One region of the Streptomyces sp. NRRL S-1813 genome, then DNA from elsewhere that is predicted to be linked to it. Evidence: predicted binding sites of a transcription regulator. Region 1 holds the regulator's gene; the other holds the start of a gene.
What was found. The regulator HspR, encoded in region 1, represses chaperone genes until heat shock. The targets are predictions, from matches to a motif close to TTGAGNNNNNNNNNCTCAA.

Region 1 (8,945 bases):
CTCAAGCGCGACGCCGAGGCATATCTGGGCGAGAAGGTCGTCGACGCGGTCATCACCGTTCCGGCCTACTTCAACGACTCCGAGCGCCAGGCCACCAAGGAGGCCGGTGAGATCGCGGGCCTCAACGTCCTGCGTATCGTCAACGAGCCCACCGCGGCCGCCCTGGCCTACGGCCTGGAGAAGGACGACCAGACCATTCTGGTCTTCGACCTCGGTGGCGGCACCTTCGACGTCTCGCTGCTGGAGATCGGCGACGGCGTCGTCGAGGTGAAGGCCACCAACGGTGACAACCACCTCGGTGGTGACGACTGGGACCAGCGCGTCGTCGACTACCTGGTCAAGCAGTTCCAGAACGGCCACGGCGTGGACCTCGCCAAGGACAAGATGGCGCTCCAGCGCCTGCGCGAGGCCGCGGAGAAGGCGAAGATCGAGCTGTCGTCCTCCACGGAGACGACGATCAACCTTCCCTACATCACCGCCTCCGCCGAGGGCCCGCTGCACCTGGACGAGAAGCTCACGCGCTCGCAGTTCCAGCAGCTCACCTCGGACCTCCTGGACCGCTGCAAGACCCCGTTCCACAACGTGATCAAGGACGCGGGTATCAACCTGTCCGAGATCGACCACGTGGTCCTGGTCGGCGGCTCCACCCGTATGCCCGCCGTCGCCGAGCTCGTCAAGGAGCTGACCGGCGGCAAGGACGCCAACAAGGGCGTCAACCCGGACGAGGTCGTCGCCATCGGCGCCACCCTCCAGGCCGGTGTGCTCAAGGGTGAGGTCAAGGACGTCCTCCTGCTGGACGTCACCCCGCTGTCCCTCGGTATCGAGACCAAGGGCGGCATCATGAGGCGGCTCCTCGCTGCCGAAGGACGAGGTCGACCGGATGCGCCAGGAGGCCGAGAAGTACGCGGACGAGGACCACGCCCGCCGCGAGGCCGCCGAGTCCCGTAACCAGGGCGAGCAGCTCGTCTACCAGACGGAGAAGTTCCTCAAGGACAACGAGGACAAGGTCCCCGGTGACGTGAAGACCGAGGTCGAGGAAGCCGTCAGTGAGCTGAAGGAGAAGCTCAAGGGCGAGGACTCGGCCGAGATCCGCACCGCCACCGAGAAGGTCGCGGCCGTCTCCCAGAAGCTGGGTCAGGCCATGTACGCCGACGCCCAGGGCGCGCAGGCCGCCGGCGGTGCCGAGGGCGCCGCTGCCGGTGAGCAGGCCCAGGACGCCGCCGATGACGTCGTGGACGCCGAGATCGTCGACGACGAGAAGCCGAAGAAGGATGGTGCCGCGTGACGGAGGAGACCCCGGGCTTCGACGAGAAGCCCGACGTCCCTTCCGACGCCGCTCCCGAAGACGCGGCGCAGGCCGAGTCCGCCGACAAGGCGGGCTCGGCCCCGGCCGGGGACGTAACGGACATAGCGCTCCAGGCGCAGCTGGACCAGGTACGCACCGCGCTCAACGAGCGCACGGCGGACCTCCAGCGGCTCCAGGCGGAGTACCAGAACTACCGCCGTCGGGTGGAGCGGGACCGGGTCACGGTCAAGGAGATCGCCGCGGCGAACCTCCTGTCCGAGCTCCTTCCCACGCTCGACGACGTCGGCCGTGCGCGTGAACACGGCGAACTGGTCGGCGGCTTCAAGTCGGTGGCCGAATCGCTGGAGACCGTGGTCGCCAAGCTGGGTCTCCAGCAGTTCGGCAAGGAGGGCGAGCCCTTCGACCCGACGATCCACGAGGCGCTGATGCATTCGTACGCACCGGATGTCACCGAGACGACGTGCGTGGCGATCCTTCAGCCCGGGTATCGCATCGGTGAGCGAACGATCCGCCCCGCGCGGGTCGCCGTCGCCGAACCGCAGCCGGGCGCGCAGGGCGCCAAGTCCACCTCCGACGAGGACGTGAAGGCTTCGGACGAGGAGAGCGGTGGCCCGGACGAGGGCTGACGTGAGGGCAAACAGAAAATCCGCGCGGGAGGAGGGACGTCGGGGATGAGCACCAAGGACTTCGTCGAGAAGGACTATTACAAGGTCCTCGGCGTCCCGAAGGACGCCACCGAAGCGGAGATCAAAAAGGCGTACCGGAAGCTCGCCCGCGAGTTCCACCCGGATGCCAACAAGGGCGACGCCAAGGCCGAGGAGCGCTTCAAGGAGATCTCCGAGGCGAACGACATCCTGGGGGACAGCAAGCGCCGCAAGGAGTACGACGAGGCGCGCACGCTGTTCGGCAACGGCGGCTACCGGCCGGGTCCCGCCGGTGGCGGCGGCTCCTTCAACTTCGACCTGGGCGACCTCTTCGGAGGCGCGCCCGGTCAGAGTGGCGGGGGCGGCGGCTTCGGCGGCGGCCTGGGGGACGTCTTCGGCGGTCTGTTCAACCGTGGCGGCGCCGGTACGCGTACCCACGCACGCCGCGGCCAGGACATCGAGTCCGAGGTGACGCTCAGCTTCACCGAGGCGGTCGACGGGGCCACGGTCCCGCTGCGGATGTCCAGCCAGGCGCCGTGCAAGGCGTGTTCGGGCACCGGCGACAAAAACGGTACGCCCCGGGTCTGCCCGACCTGTGTCGGCACCGGCCAGGTCAGCCGGGGCGCGGGCGGCGGCTTCTCGCTGACCGACCCGTGCGCCGACTGCAAGGGCCGGGGCCTGATCGCCCAGGACCCCTGTGAGGTCTGCAAGGGCAGTGGTCGCGCCACCAGCGCCCGCACGATGCAGGTCCGTATCCCCGCGGGCGTCTCCGACGGGCAGCGCATCCGGCTGCGCGGCAAGGGCGCCCCGGGCGAGCAGGGCGGTCCGGCCGGCGATCTGTATGTGGTCGTGCATGTCGACGCCCACCCGGTCTTCGGCCGCAAGGGCGACAACCTCACCGTCACGGTGCCGGTCACCTTCCCGGAGGCCGCCCTCGGCGGCGAGGTGAAGGTACCGACCCTGGGCGGTCCGCCGGTGACGCTGAAGCTGCCGGCCGGCACCCCCAACGGGCGCACCATGCGCGCCCGGGGCAAGGGTGCCACCCGCAAGGACGGCACCCGCGGTGATCTGCTGGTCACCATAGAGGTGCTGGTCCCCAGCGACCTCAGCGACAAGGCGAAGGACTCGCTGGAGTCCTATCGCGAGGCGACCGCGGGCCCGGACCCGCGGGCAGAGCTGTTCCAGGCCGCGAAGGGAGCTTGAGATGGACAGCCGGGGCGGGCAGCGTCGTAACCCCTATCAACTGACCGATGAGTCGCCGGTGTACGTCATCTCCGTCGCGGCTCAGCTCTCCGGCCTGCATCCGCAGACCCTTCGTCAGTACGACCGGCTCGGGCTGGTCTCGCCCGACCGCACGGCCGGGCGGGGCCGCCGCTATTCGGCCCGGGACATCGAACTGCTCCGTACGGTGCAGCAGTTGTCCCAGGACGAGGGCATCAACCTCGCCGGCATCAAGCGCATCATCGAGCTGGAGAACCAGGTCGCGGCCCTTCAGCAGCGGGTCATCGAGCTCCAGGGCGCCCTGGAGGGCGCGGCCAGCGCGATGCAGCAGCGGGAGGCGGCGGTGCACGCCTCCTACCGGCGCGATCTGGTGCCGTATCAGGATGTGCAGCAGGGCAGCGCGCTGGTGGTGTGGCGGCCCAAGCGGCCGGAGTGAACGGCCGTCCCGGGGCGCGAGCACCCGGCGCGTGACGTGGCAAAGGGCCGGGGAAACCCGGCCCTTGTCGCGTCTCTGCGTGCTGTTCCCTGCCCCGCGCGTCTTCCGGTGTCCTCCTGCGGCTGTCGTCCTGCGGCCTCCGTCTGCGGGCATCCGCCTGCGCACGGCCCGCGCCCGCTCAGCAGCCGCTGTACCCCGCCGTCGGCATCGACAGGCGCCGGTGCACATGCGACTTCATCGCCAGGGTGTAGACCGGCTCGTCGAGGTCGGCGGTCTCCAGGCGCACCCCGGCCGCGGCGCACCGCGCGGTGAACTCGGCGGTGCCGTCGATGGCGTTCTCCAGGGCCCGGCGGTTGGGCGTCACGAACACATCGACCAGGCCGTCCTCGACATCGCGCCACAGTGCGCTGTGATCGGCGCGCAGGTGGTGCAGGCTGAGCCGGCAGGTCAGGTGGTAGTCACGGGCTGCCGCCCACTGTTTGCACATGTCGTGCTGGCTGCGGTCATCGACCAGGAACGGATCCTCGTCCAGCTCGGACAGCGGCATCAGGCAGGCGATCGCCGTCACTCGGACCGAGTTCATCGTGCCCTCCGGGGCGTGGCGACTGTGGGGGCGACGATACCCCCGTGGGTGGCCCGTGGAGGAGGGGCTGTACCGGGCGGCGAAGCGTAACCGCAGGCGTGGCAGATCTTCCAGCCGTCCTGGTTGACGGCCAGTTGGCCGCCGCAGCGCGGACAGAGCTCGGCATGCGGGCGCGGCCGGGTGGGGGGCGGCCGGCGCGGAACGGTCGTCACGATGTGCAATGCCGACGCCATGCGGCCTCCAGCTGCCGTCTTTTGCCTGGGGCAGGCCCGATGCCGTCCGCCCTTGCACGGAGCTGTTCGGTTCCCGTCGCTCCTGAGTACCAGGTGGACGGCCCACGGCGGAGCGGAAGGGTCCGTTTTCGGCCAGGGGACGGTGTGCCCGGCGGGACGGGGAGGCGGCGGGACGGGGGAGCGGCGGGCAGGCTCTCAGGCCCGGCCCATCGCCTTGGTCACCGCGATCTCGATCATGACGCGATCGGGGTTGGGCGTCGGCGTCCGGCCGTAGCGCTCGGCATACCGGTTCACCGCGTCGGCCACCGACTCGGTGTCCGTACGCACCCGCGCGATGCCCTCCAGGGTCGCCCAGCGCCCCTTGTCGACCTGGCACACGGCGACGGTGGCGCCGTCCGCCCCGGCGGCGAGGATGTTCTTGACCTTGGCGCTGTCCTTGCGGGTGATGATCCGCGCGATGCGCTGCCCGGCGTCGTAGGTGACGCCTACCGGGACGACGTGCGGCGTCCCGTCCGTACGCAGCGTGGTGAGCGTCGGCATCAGATACTCGCCCCAGAAGGCGAGGTACTCCGGGCTGAGGGCACTGAGGTCATGGGCCATGGGGGCAAGGGTAGTTCCGGGCCCGGGGTTCAGAGGAAGTCGGTGGTTTCCAGGTCGAAGGAGAAGGGGGCGGGGAGGGGGCGGGGTTTGCCGAAGGGGGCGATGTGAGTGTTGAGGTAGTCCTCGCCCTCCGGCTCGCTGAACAGTGTGACCGCTGACTTGTCACGGTCGACCAGGAGACAGAGCGGAATGCCGGAGCGGGCGTAGCCATGGCGCTTGGCGACACGGTCCTTGTGGGGCTTGCTCGACGTCACCTCGATGACCATGGCAACGCCGTCGCTGGGCATCCAGGGAGGGGCGCCGCGGAAGAGACGCAGCGCGCGTGGGGCGATGGTGGCGTCGGGGATCACGTGGTCCGCGGGCCGGCCCGCCGCGTGGGAGAGGAGGAGTCCTTTGTGTCCCGAGAACTGCATGGCCGTTGCAGACAACTGCATGACCTGCTCGAAGACGAGACTCAGGCAGTCCTCGTGGTCGCCATCCGGCGGCGGTGTCACCGCGATCTCCCCCTCGATGAGCTCGGCCCGGAAACCTGTCGGGGTCTCCAGCGCCAGAAAGCCTTCCAGGAGGATGTCGTCCTGCGTGGGCATCGGCTCGTGTGCCATAGCCGTCATGCTGCACCTCCTTGTGGTTGAAGGCCAGTGTCGCCGGGCGGCGTGGGGCGGGACGGCGCGTTCAGCGCGATTCCCTCGCACGAGTGAGCGAGGGTGGGGTGGGCGGCTCCCCGAATCAACCTTGAGTGGAATAGACTCAACTTATCGCACGTTGGCACGAGCAGGATGTGCCGCGCGGGCGCGCCGACCGGGCCCAGACTGGGCGTAGAGGCTGTTGAGGACGAGTCGAGGAGGATCGCGAGGACGTGGACGCCGAGCTGACCAACAAGAGCCGGGAGGCGCTGAGCGCCGCCAACGAGCGGGCGGTCACCGCCGGACATGCGGACATGACGTCCGCGCATCTCCTGCTCGCGCTGCTGGCCGGGCAGGACAACGAGAACATCATGGACCTGCTGTCCGCCGTCGAGGCGGACGCCGCCGTGCTGCGCAACGGCGCCGAGCGGCAGCTCGCCGGGCTGCCCAGCGTGCAGGGCTCGACGGTCGCGCCGCCGCAGCCGGACCGCGATCTGCTCTCCGCCATCGCGGACGCCACTCAGCGCGCCAAGGAGCTCGGCGATGCCTATGTCTCCACCGAGCACCTCCTCATCGGTATCGCCGCCAAGGGCGGACGGACCGGTGAGCTGCTCGCCGAGCAGGGAGCGAGCGCCAAGAAGCTGCTCGCCGCTTTCGAGGCGACCCGCGGCGGGCAGCGGGTGACCAATGCCGACCCGGAAGGCACGTACAAGGCGCTGGAGAAGTTCGGTACCGACTTCACGGCGGCCGCCCGCGAGGGCAAGCTCGACCCGGTCATCGGCCGGGACCACGAGATCCGGCGTGTGGTGCAGGTGCTCTCCCGCCGTACGAAGAACAACCCGGTGCTGATCGGTGAGCCGGGTGTCGGCAAGACCGCCGTCGTCGAGGGGCTGGCGCAGCGGATCGTCAAGGGCGATGTGCCCGAGTCGCTGCGCAACAAGCGGCTGGTCGCGCTCGACCTGGGGGCGATGGTCGCGGGCGCCAAGTACCGCGGTGAGTTCGAGGAGCGGCTGAAGACCGTCCTGGCGGAGATCAAGTCCAGCGAGGGCCAGATCATCACCTTCATCGACGAGCTGCACACCGTCGTGGGCGCGGGCGCCGGCGGCGACTCCTCGATGGACGCCGGCAACATGCTCAAGCCGATGCTGGCCCGTGGTGAGCTGCGGATGGTCGGCGCAACGACGCTGGACGAGTACCGCGAGCGGATCGAGAAGGACGCGGCGCTGGAGCGGCGCTTCCAGCAGGTGCTGGTCGCCGAGCCGACCGTCGAGGACACGGTGGCGATCCTGCGCGGGCTCAAGGGCCGCTACGAGGCCCACCACAAGGTGCAGATCGCGGACTCCGCGCTGGTCGCCGCCGCCTCCCTCTCCGACCGCTACATCACCTCCCGCTTCCTGCCCGACAAGGCCATCGACCTGGTCGACGAGGCCGCCTCCCGCCTCCGTATGGAGATCGACTCCTCTCCCGTGGAGATCGACGAGCTCCAGCGTGCCGTGGACCGGCTCAAGATGGAGGAGCTGGCGCTGCGGAACGAGACCGACGCCGGCTCGCTCCAGCGGCTGGAGAAGCTGCGCAAGGACCTCGCCGACAAGGAGGAGGAGCTGCGCGGTCTGACCGCCCGCTGGGAGAAGGAGAAGGAGAGCCTCAACCGGGTCGGTGCGCTCAAGGAGAAGCTCGACGAGCTGCGCGGCCAGGCCGAGCGTGCCCAGCGCGACGGCGACTTCGACACCGCCTCCAAGCTGCTCTACGGCGAGATCCCGGGCGTGGAGCAGGCGCTGGAGGAGGCGGCCGCCGCCGAGGCCGAGCAGGAGGCGTCCAAGGAGTCCATGGTCAAGGAGGAGGTCGGTCCCGACGACATCGCGGATGTGGTCGGCGCCTGGACCGGCATCCCGGCCGGCCGTCTGCTGGAGGGCGAGACCCAGAAGCTCCTGCGGATGGAGGAGGAGCTCGGCAAGCGGCTGATCGGGCAGACCGAGGCCGTACGGTCGGTCTCCGACGCCGTCCGCCGTACCCGCGCCGGCATCGCCGACCCGGACCGCCCCACCGGCTCCTTCCTCTTCCTCGGCCCGACCGGTGTCGGCAAGACCGAGCTGGCCAAGGCGCTCGCGGACTTCCTCTTCGACGACGAGCGGGCGATGGTCCGTATCGACATGTCGGAGTACGGCGAGAAGCACAGCGTCGCGCGGCTGGTCGGCGCGCCGCCCGGCTATGTCGGCTACGAGGAGGGCGGCCAGCTGACGGAGGCGGTCCGCCGTCGCCCGTACTCCGTCATCCTGCTGGACGAGGTCGAGAAGGCCCACCACGACGTCTTCGACATCCTGCTCCAGGTCCTCGACGACGGCCGGCTCACGGACGGCCAGGGCCGAACGGTCGATTTCCGCAACACCATCCTCATCCTGACCTCCAACCTCGGCTCCAGCTTCCTCATGGACCCGCTGCTCAAGGAGGACCAGAAGCGGGAGAAGGTACTGGAGACCGTCCGCGCGTCCTTCCGCCCCGAGTTCCTCAACCGGCTCGACGACGTGGTGGTCTTCCACCCGCTCGGCACGGACCAGCTCCAGCGGATCGCCCGGATCCAGCTCGACCACCTCCAGCGCCGCCTCGGCGACCGCCGGCTCCGGCTGGACGTCACCGACCGTGCCCTGACCTGGCTCGCCTGGCTCGGCCAGGAACCGGTCATCGACGCTCCGGCCCCGGACATGTCCTACGGCGCCCGGCCGCTGCGCCGTCTGATCCAGACCGCCATCGGTGACCAGCTGGCCCGCGCCATCCTGGCGGGCGAGGTGCGCGACGGGGACACCGTGCGGGTGGATGTGGACGGTGATCAGCTGTCGGTGGAGTCGGACGGGGCGCCCGGGGCCTGACCGGCGCCGCGATCCGGGCGCCCGGTCTCCCGCCCGGCCGCGTCCCTGATCATGTCCTTGACCGACAGCTTGACCGCCACCTTGACCGCCACCTTGCCCGTATCCGCTCCGTCCCGGGTTGCCAGGACGGGGCGGATGTGGGGGAGGATGGCAGGGACCATACGAAGGGAATTCCACGGTGAGCATCGACCCGTCCTCGATTCCGAATTTCGGGGGCCAGCCCGAACCCGAGCCCGCGGGGCCTGATGGTCCCGTCGTGCCAGACCAGGACCTGGTCAAGCAGCTCCTCGACCAGATGGAGCTGAAGTACGTCGTCGACGAGGAGGGTGACCTCGCCGCCCCGTGGGAGCAGTTCCGCACGTACTTCATGTTCCGGGGCGAGGAGGAGCAGCAGATCTTCTCCGTCCGTACGTTCTATGACCGTCCCCACGGCAT
Region 2 (8,945 bases), on a different contig from region 1:
CCGTCGAAGCCCGGCAGCATCACATCGAGGACCAGCAGATCCGGCTGCCAGGCCTCGGCGGTCTCCACCGCGGCCGGGCCGTCGGTGGCCGTCTGCACCTGGAAGCCCTCGGCGCGTAGCCGGGCCGCGATGGCCTCGACGATCGTCGGGTCGTCCTCCACGACCAGTACCCGGCGCTGGGCGCCCGGCGTGGCGGCGGTGCCGCCCTGCGTTGTCTGAGTCTGGTCCATCGCCCGCCCCTGCATCCCCTGCGTGGTCGCGTATTGCTGGGCAGCAGCGTACGGGCATGGTGTGACTGTCGGCTACGCGCCCTTCCGCGCAAGATGGACCACGTCAGGGACGCCTCGGACAACGGGGATCTCTTCCGTATGTACCCCGTTGAAACCGGCATTTCGCAGTGCTTCCTCGAATGCCGGCGAGGGCTGCGCGGACCAGACGGCGAGCACTCCGCCGGGTGTCAGACGGTCACGGCAGGCGGCGAGTCCGGTGGGGGAGTAGAGGCTGTCGTTGTCCTCGGTGACGGTCCAGTCGGGGCCGTTGTCGATGTCCAGGCACAGGGCGTCGTAGGCGACTTGGCCCGCGTCCGTCCGCAGGTGCGCGACCAGGTCGGTGTGCAGGATCTCGCTGCGCGGATCGGCCAGCGCGGCCGCCGAGACCGCCGACAGCGGGCCCGTGCGGTGCCAGTCGATGACGGCTTCCTCGCGCTCGACGACGACGATCCGGCCCCAGCGCGGCTGCCCGGCCGCTCGGGCCAGCGAGAAGCCGACGCCGAGGCCCCCGATCAGTACGGAAGGCCGTGCGCGGCCGGGCGGCAGCGCGGCCAGCGCGGCGTCGACCAGCAGCCGTTCGGAGCGGCCGTCGGAGGTGTCCATCAGGAAGCAGCCGTTGGCGATGATCTCGTAGACCACGGGCGCGCCGGGGGTCCCGGAGCCGTCCGTTCCCGGGCCTTCGAGGGGTCCGCCCCGTTGTCGCAGCACCACCTCGCCGTACGGGCCCTCGCGGCGGTCGAGCGTGCGCGGGGCCTCGGAGAGCCCGGTCGTTGCCTGCGTCGGAGTAACGGGAGCCATGGCGTCATGGTGGCCAATACGGGCCGTGCCGGTCCAACGCTTTGGGCAGGATTCCGCTGCCGGTGGCACGGACGTGTCTCCTGTGACGACGGTTGCCTGGTGTGAGGGATGTCACTCACACAGCTTCTTCATGGGTTGAGCATGCAGGGTGGTCCGGAACGTAGGGCGAGGCAGAGGAATCACGGCCGGGGGGACGGGCGTGGCTGACCGGATGTGCCATGGACGGAAGGGGTCTCGGACAAGTGAGCTGGCTGGGAACCGCCGAGAAGGGACGGGCCGGCCGTGCGCCGTCCGTCATACCGGGGCCGGGTAACGGGACGGGCGCGGTGCCGGACCTGCTGCCGGGGATTCCGCGGCCGCGTGAGCCCCGGCAGGCCGGGGGTGTCGCGGCGGAGGCGGTGCCCAGAGGCCCTCGGATGTCCCCCCGGGTGCGGCCGTGGCGGCTGCTGCCCACTCCCGCCGGCACCCCCTTCACCTTCGGCTACGCCCTCCTTCTCGTGGCCACCTCGCTCGTCACCGAGTACGCCGACCCGGCACTGGTCTCCGAACTGCTCCAGGGCTCCAGTACGGACGTCGTCCATCTCGCCCAGGCCCCGCTGCTGGTGCTGGTCGCCAGCGCCCTGTGGATCGCGGGCGGCATGACCTCCGCGTACGCCATCGGCTTTCTCTTCGTCCTGACGGCGCTGGAACGGCGGATCGGCGGGCTGTGGACCGCCGCCGTCTTCTTCGGCGGCCATGCGCTGGCGACCCTCGCCACCGAACTGCCCGTCGCCTTCTCGGTCGCCGCAGGACGGCTGCCGGAGAGCTCGCTGCACCGCCTCGACTACGGCATCAGCTTCGGCGTGATGACCTGCATCGGAGCCCTTGCGGGCCTGCTGCCGGCCTGGTTGCGCTGGCCGCTGCTGGCCGGCGCCGGCTACCTGGCCGTGACCGATCTGCTCGCCTACGTCGACCCGGTGACCGACTGGGGCCATCTGCTCTCGCTCGCCCTGGGCGCGGCGAGCTGGCCGCTGCTGCGCCACTGGCGCGCCCGCCGTGCCCGCCCCGCCCCGCTCCTGGGCGACCTGGGCCACCCGGCGCTGCGGGGCGTGCGGACCTACTGAGCGTTCCGGGGCCGCGCGCCTACGGCCGGACGGTCGCCCGGTATGTATGGGCGACGGCGTAGGCGCAGCCGCCCAGCAGCGCCACACCGGACAGCACGCCGCTGACGAACGGCACCCAGGCCACGGCGGAGGTCGCCGCCATGCCCAGCCCGATCACGCCGAGCGCGGTCAGCGCGACGCCGGGGACGGCGATGCTGCGCCGCTTCCAGACCGCCATCAGTGCGACGAAGTGCAGGCCGACGATCAGCGCGATCCAGGCCACGGCGGTCTCCTGCGGGGCGCCCGCCGCCCGCAGCGCGAGATTGCCGCCGATCAGCAGCACCACCTCGGCCCCTACGACGAACGCGAACCGCCCCCGGAACCAGTCGGCTTGCGGACCCTCGGCGTCCGCCTCGGCGGGCCGGCCGTGGCGCCCGGCCCGCAGCGCGAGCGCCAGCAGCCCGGCGAAGGTGAGCACCGCGAGCACCCGCAGGGCGATACCGACGCCGGGATTCAGCGGGTCGTGCGCGTTGGCGACCACGAAGATCGTCCCGAAGAGAGCGCCGATGAAAACTCCGGACATCCGCTGCAACATGCCGTGAAGGTAGCAGTCATGACGAGGCGTGAGGGGGGAAGCGGCAGGGCTTTTCCGCCCGGCTCGCCGGACCGCGTCGCGCCGCTGTCCGAGCCATATCGGCACGCCGTCCCCCTCGTCCGCCGCCGCGCGGAAGAACGGCCGCAGCAGCTCGTCATGCCCGCTCACGCAGTCCAGGGGCTCGCCCCGCTCCCAGACGACCGTCGGGTGCACCTCCGCCTCGGCGAGGTCTTCCGGGCCGACGCTGCCGTCAGGCGTTCACCGGAGATCTCCGCCGGCGCCCCGCCAGGGATTACGGGACAGCCCTCAGGGGCGGGCACTGACAACTCCCGGCGCCCGACGGCCCGATGCCCTCCCGCGGCGAGCGGATCCGGCCAGGGGCGGGGGGGCCTCGGCCGCCTGGGAGAATGGGGGCTCGTTCCGAGTGCGGCCTGGTGCGGTGCTCGCCGGCCGCAGGAGTGCACGCATCTTGTCCTCAGACCGCAAGCAATCGATTCCGGACACCGTCGATCTCGGGCTCCAGTCCGACTGCGGCAGCTGTTTCGGGCTCTGCTGTGTCGCGCTGCCGTTCGCGGCCTCGGCGGACTTCGCGCTCGACAAGGATGCCGGGCGCCCCTGCCCGAACCTTCGGACGGACTTCCGCTGCGGCATCCACAGCGACCTCCGCACGCGGGGCTTCCCCGGCTGCACCGTCTTCGACTGCTTCGGCGCCGGACAGAAGGTCTCCCAGGTCACCTTCGGCGGACAGGACTGGCGGCAGGCCCCGGGGACCGCCCGGCAGATGTTCGACGTCTTTCCCGTCATGCGGCAGCTGCACGAACTCCTCTGGTACCTGGCCGAGGCGCTGACCCTGCCGGCGGCCCGCCCGGTGCACGCCGACCTGCGCACCGCGCTGGAGAAGACCGAGCGCTTCACCCGCGGCAGCGCCCAGGAGCTCACGGAACTCGACGTTCCGGCCCACCGGGGCGAGGTCAACGCCCTGCTGCTGCGCACCAGCGAACTCGTACGGGCCGCGGTGCCGGGCCGCAAGAAGGAGCGGCGGGGCGCCGATCTCATGGGGGCCCGCCTCAAGGGCGCCGGCCTCCGGGGCGCCAACCTCCGCGGGGCCTGCCTCATCGCCGCCGACCTCAAGGGCGCCGATCTGCGCACGGCGGACCTGATCGGTGCCGATCTGCGGGACGCGGACCTGCGCGGCGCCGACCTCACCGGCGCCCTCTTCCTCACCCAGTCACAGCTCAACGCGGCCAAGGGCGACGCCGCCACCAGGCTGCCGGAGGCCCTGTCCCGACCCGCCCACTGGTAGCGCCGCCTTCGCTCGCTGCCAGCCGATCGCTGACAGCGAACGCACGTGGGGGAACATCTTCCGGCCCGGCTGCATTGAGTGGGTAAAGCTCAACTTGTTTGCCGAAGGGGAGATCATGGCTTCGACGTCCACATCGCTCACTCTGCCCGTGCTGCCCCTCGATGACGAGGTCGTGCTCCCCGGCATGGTGGTGCCCCTGGACCTGTCCGACACGGACGTCCGGGCCGCGGTGGAGGCCGCGCAGGCCGCCGCCACCACGGGTAACAAGCCGCGGGTGCTGCTCGTTCCCCGCGTCGACGGGACGTACGCCGGTATCGGCACGCTAGGGCGGATCGAGCAGGTCGGGCGGCTGTCCGACGGCGACCCCGGGGCGCTGATCCGGGGCCTGGGCCGGGTACGGATCGGTTCCGGCACGACCGGGCCCGGTGCCGCGCTCTGGGTGGAGGGCACGACCGTCGAGGAGACGGTCCCCGATCCGCTGCCCGGCGCGGTGGCCGAACTCGTCACGGAGTACAAGGCGCTGGCCACCAGCTGGCTGCGCAAGCGGGGTGCCTGGCAGGTCGTCGACCGCGTCCAGCAGATCGAGGACGTACCGACGCTGGCCGACAACTCCGGCTACTCGCCGTTCCTGACCACCGAACAGAAGGTCCAGCTGCTGGAGACCGTCGACCCGGTCGCCCGGCTGAAGGCCGCCACCGAGGCGCTGCGCGAGCACCTCGCCGAGCAGGATGTCGCCGAATCCATCGCCAAGGACGTCCAGGAAGGCGTCGACAAGCAGCAGCGGGAGTTCCTGCTGCGGCGGCAGCTGGAGGCGGTCCGCAAGGAACTCGCCGGGCTCAACGGCGATCCGGAGGACGAGGGCGACGACTACCGCGCCCGGGTCGAGGCCGCCGATCTGCCCGAGGACGTCCGCAAGGCCGCCCTCAAGGAGGTCGACAAGCTGGAGCGGTCCAGCGACCAGAACCCCGAGGGCTCCTGGATCCGCACCTGGCTGGACACCGTCCTGGAACTGCCGTGGAACGAACGGACCGAGGACGCCTACGACATCGCCGGCGCCAAGGAGATCCTGGACGCCGACCACTCCGGCCTGGAGGACGTCAAGGAGCGGATCACCGAATACCTGGCCGTCCGCAAGCGGCGGGGCGAGCGCGGGCTCGGCCTGGTCGGCGGCCGCCGCGGGGGAGCCGTGCTGGCGCTCGTCGGACCGCCCGGTGTCGGCAAGACCTCGCTCGGTGAGTCCGTCGCGCGGGCCATGGGACGCAAGTTCGTCCGCGTCGCGCTCGGCGGCGTCCGGGACGAGGCGGAGATCCGCGGCCACCGCCGGACGTACGTCGGCGCGCTGCCCGGCCGGATCGTCCGGGCCGTCAAGGAGGCCGGGTCGATGAACCCGGTGGTGCTGCTCGACGAGATCGACAAGGTGGGCTCCGACTTCCGGGGCGACCCGGCCGCCGCCCTCCTGGAGGTCCTGGACCCGGCGCAGAACCACACCTTCCGCGACCACTACCTGGAGGTCGAACTCGACCTCAGCGATGTGGTCTTCCTGGCCACCGCCAACGTCCTCGAAGCCATCCCCGAGCCGCTGCTCGACCGGATGGAGCTGGTCCGGCTGGACGGCTACACCGAGGACGAGAAGGTCGTCATCGCCCGGGACCACCTGCTGCCGCGCCAGCTGGAGCGGGCCGGTCTGGAGCCCGGCGAGGTGACCCTGGAAGACGACGCGCTGCGCAGGCTGGCGGGCGAGTACACCCGCGAGGCGGGCGTACGGAATCTGGAGCGTGCGGTCGCCAGGCTGCTGCGCAAGGTCGCCGCACAGCACGAACTGGGGCAGCAGGAGCTGCCGTTCACGGTCGGTGCGGAGCAGCTGCGCCCGCTGATCGGGCGGCCGCACCACACCCCCGAGTCGGCGCAGGATCCGGCCGAGCGGCGCACCGCGGTGCCCGGTGTGGTCACCGGCCTCGCGGTCACCGGCGCCGGCGGCGATGTGCTCTACGTGGAGGCCTCGCTCGCCGATCCGGAGACCGGGGCGTCCGGGCTCCGGCTGACCGGCCAGCTCGGCGACGTCATGAAGGAGTCCGCACACATCGCGCTGTCCTTCCTGCGCTCGCACGGCGCGGAACTGGAACTTCCGGTCGCCGACCTGAAGGAGCGCGGAGTGCATCTGCACGTACCGGCGGGCGCCGTCCCCAAGGACGGGCCGAGCGCGGGCGTGACGATGACGACGGCACTGGCCTCGCTGCTGTCGGGCCGCCAGGTCCGGCCGGACGTGGCGATGACCGGCGAGGTCTCGCTGACCGGGCGGGTGCTGCCGATCGGCGGCGTCAAGCAGAAGCTGCTGGCGGCACACCGGGCGGGGATCACCACAGTGGTCATCCCCCAGCGCAATGAACCGGACCTGGACGATGTGCCGGCCGAGATCCTCGAAGCCCTGGAGGTCCACCCCGTCGCGGATGTCCGCCAGGTGCTGGAGCTGGCGCTGACCCCGGCGTCGAACGGGGCCGCTCCCGAGGTACCGGTCGCGGCGTGAGGGCAACGGCGGCCGGTCCGGCTCCCGCAGAGGGGCCGGGCCGGCCGCCGCGTGGCAGAGGCGACTTCGAAGACAGCCCCTAGCCGTTGGCGAGCGCCCGCAGGCGGTCCATCGCGCCGTTGAAGCGGTTGTGGTCACCGACCGTCGGGCCGGTCGAGGTGTACTGCCAGATGGTGTGGAAGCCCCAGCCGGCCGGGAGTTCGCCGGCCGAGGAGCCGTAGCGCGGTATCCACAGCGGGTTGACGGAGCCGAAGGCGGCGGAGTTGCCGGTGCACTGCTTCCACCAGCTCGTGGAGGTGTAGAGGACGGCATCCCGGCCGGTACGGGCCTTGTAGGTGGCGAACCAGTCCTTCATCCAGTTGACCAGCCCCGCCGCGCTCAGCCCGTAACAGGTCGCCCCGTAGGGGTTGTACTCCATGTCGAGTGCGCCGGGCAGGGTCCTGCCGTCCTTGGACCAGCCGCCGCCGTGGTCGACGAAGTACCTGGCCTGGGCGGCACCGCTGGAGGTGTTGGGCGTGGCGAAGTGGTACGCGCCGCGGATCATCCCTGCGCTGTACGAGCCGTTGTACTGCTGCGCGAAGTACGGGTTGGTGTAGCTGGTGGACTCCGTCGCCTTCACATAGGCGAAGCGGACGCCGCTGTTCCAGAGTGTCGGCCAGGCCACATTGCCGTTGTGACTGCTGACGTCCACGCCCTCGACGGACGCGGCGAGCGAGGACGCCGGCGGTGCGATGCCGGCCGCGGTGCCTTCGTGCCGGGCGATCTGGGAACCGGCCCAGTCCTGGCCGGGGTGGCTGGGCTCCGGTGCGTACCGCGTGGCCGCGGCGCCGGCGGTGCCCGCCAGCCCGAGGAGGAGGGAGAGGACCGCGAGAAGGACCCCGGCCACGCTCGCGAGTGAGCGTGCGGGTCGGTGGGGGGAGCCGGATCTGAGCACGGACATACGTGCCTCCGAAGATCTCGGTGGATGACCTGAGGGGGGAGGAGCTGACGGCATGACGCAGGCGTGTGGGCACGGAAGTGCGACGTGCATGACGCGCGGCGGAACTGCTGACAGCGGGGGCCGCTTGGTATGGCCATGCCAGAAATGACGATACGCGCGTAGAACGACGTGACAAAAGAGGGTCACGGGGCTGCCGTTGGTCTAATCCTGCGAAATACTGGCCGAGCTGCGGCTTCGGCCGCCGATGGCGGAAACTTTCAGGTGAGGGAAAGCGGGAATGGGCGCTGACGTGCACGACACCGGAGCCGACGGTTCGACGGCGGACGGCGAACCGATTGGTGTGGACCACGTATTTCTCGCCCTGGAACGCGAATTGGCGGTATTTCTCCGCCGGGCCCGTGCCTCTTCCGGCGAATTGGCACGAGAGGTGCATCCCGATCTGGAGCCCGCCGCATACGGCCTCCTCGTCCGGCTGGCCGACGCCGGCACCCAGCGGGCCACCGCCCTCGCCGGCTTCTTCGGCGTCGGCAAGGCCACGATGAGCCGTCAGCTGCACGCCCTGGAGAAGCTCGGACTCGTCGCCCGTGAGCCGGACCCGGCGGACGGCCGCGCGGTCCTGGTCCGCATCACCGACGAGGGCCGCGAGCGCTTCACCCGCGTCCGCACCGGCCGCCGCGCCCAGTACGCCCGCCGTCTCGCCTCCTGGGACCGCGCCGAGGTCGCCGAACTGGCCCGTCTGCTGCACCGGCTGAACGCGGAGCAGGAGGGGGACGAGGTGTAGGGGGTGTCCGGGCAGGGCGCAGCGGCCGGCGCCGTCATGGCCCCGGACCGCCGCCGTCGTGGTGCCGTTCCGTCGCGGCGGGAGAATTTCTCCGCCCGCCGGCGATTGTCACGGAGCCACAAAGATCACCGCCGCGTCATCCCGCGCCTTGCCGCGCGGATACTCCGCACCCTCCGGGTCCGCCGCCTCCGACGCCCGCACCCGGTCGATCAGCGCCTGGGGGCCCTGTGCGGTCACCAGGGCCACGCAGTCGGCCCAGGAGCCCTCGTGGAAGACCTCCGCCCAGCGGCCCGCCCCGTCGCTGAGCGCCGTCAGGGAGCGCAGACCGGAGCGCGGGGTGCTGCCGGACACCGCACGGGCGGCCACCGCCGGGTCGGCGGCCGCGGTGAAGAACCCGCCCTCCGCATTGCGCAGCGCCTCGACCGCGCGGACGTACTTCCGGACCGCGGCGGCCCGTTCCGCCGAGCCGCGCGGCAGCGCCCGTACGGCGGCGCGCCGTTCCCGGACCGCGGGGGGCATGTCGTCCAGCCGCGGGTCGAGCACCGGGTGCACCGAGCCGTCCGGCCGTTCCAGGAGCAGCACCGAATCGGACAGGACGAGGTGTTCGACCGTGGCCCCGGACCACCGTGCGGCGACCACGGTTGCCTGCGGAG

Region 2: lon (endopeptidase La) is a predicted target of HspR. The motif match lies at 4,122-4,140, and genes of this name have one in related genera.

The regions. Positions count from the first base shown of each region.
Region 1 is NZ_JOHB01000020.1:36,585-45,529, forward strand. It holds partial or broken gene dnaK (molecular chaperone DnaK) at 1-1,285, shown strand, start outside; gene grpE (nucleotide exchange factor GrpE) at 1,282-1,932, shown strand; gene dnaJ (molecular chaperone DnaJ) at 1,978-3,153, shown strand; gene IF67_RS0124860 (heat shock protein transcriptional repressor HspR) at 3,155-3,607, shown strand; gene IF67_RS0124865 (hypothetical protein) at 3,786-4,190, opposite strand; gene IF67_RS0124870 (pyridoxamine 5'-phosphate oxidase family protein) at 4,619-5,023, opposite strand; gene IF67_RS0124875 (Uma2 family endonuclease) at 5,053-5,625, opposite strand; gene clpB (ATP-dependent chaperone ClpB) at 5,880-8,510, shown strand; gene IF67_RS0124885 (hypothetical protein) at 8,471-8,671, opposite strand; gene IF67_RS0124890 (YbjN domain-containing protein) at 8,689-8,945, shown strand, end outside.
Region 2 is NZ_JOHB01000001.1:666,933-675,877, forward strand. It holds gene IF67_RS0103090 (response regulator transcription factor) at 1-230, opposite strand, end outside; gene IF67_RS0103095 (spermidine synthase) at 303-1,067, opposite strand; gene IF67_RS0103100 (rhomboid-like protein) at 1,310-2,170, shown strand; gene IF67_RS0103105 (hypothetical protein) at 2,190-2,744, opposite strand; gene IF67_RS0103110 (pentapeptide repeat-containing protein) at 3,214-4,047, shown strand; gene lon (endopeptidase La) at 4,163-6,571, shown strand; gene IF67_RS0103120 (lysozyme) at 6,651-7,511, opposite strand; gene IF67_RS0103125 (MarR family winged helix-turn-helix transcriptional regulator) at 7,789-8,292, shown strand; gene IF67_RS0103130 (hypothetical protein) at 8,401-8,945, opposite strand, start outside.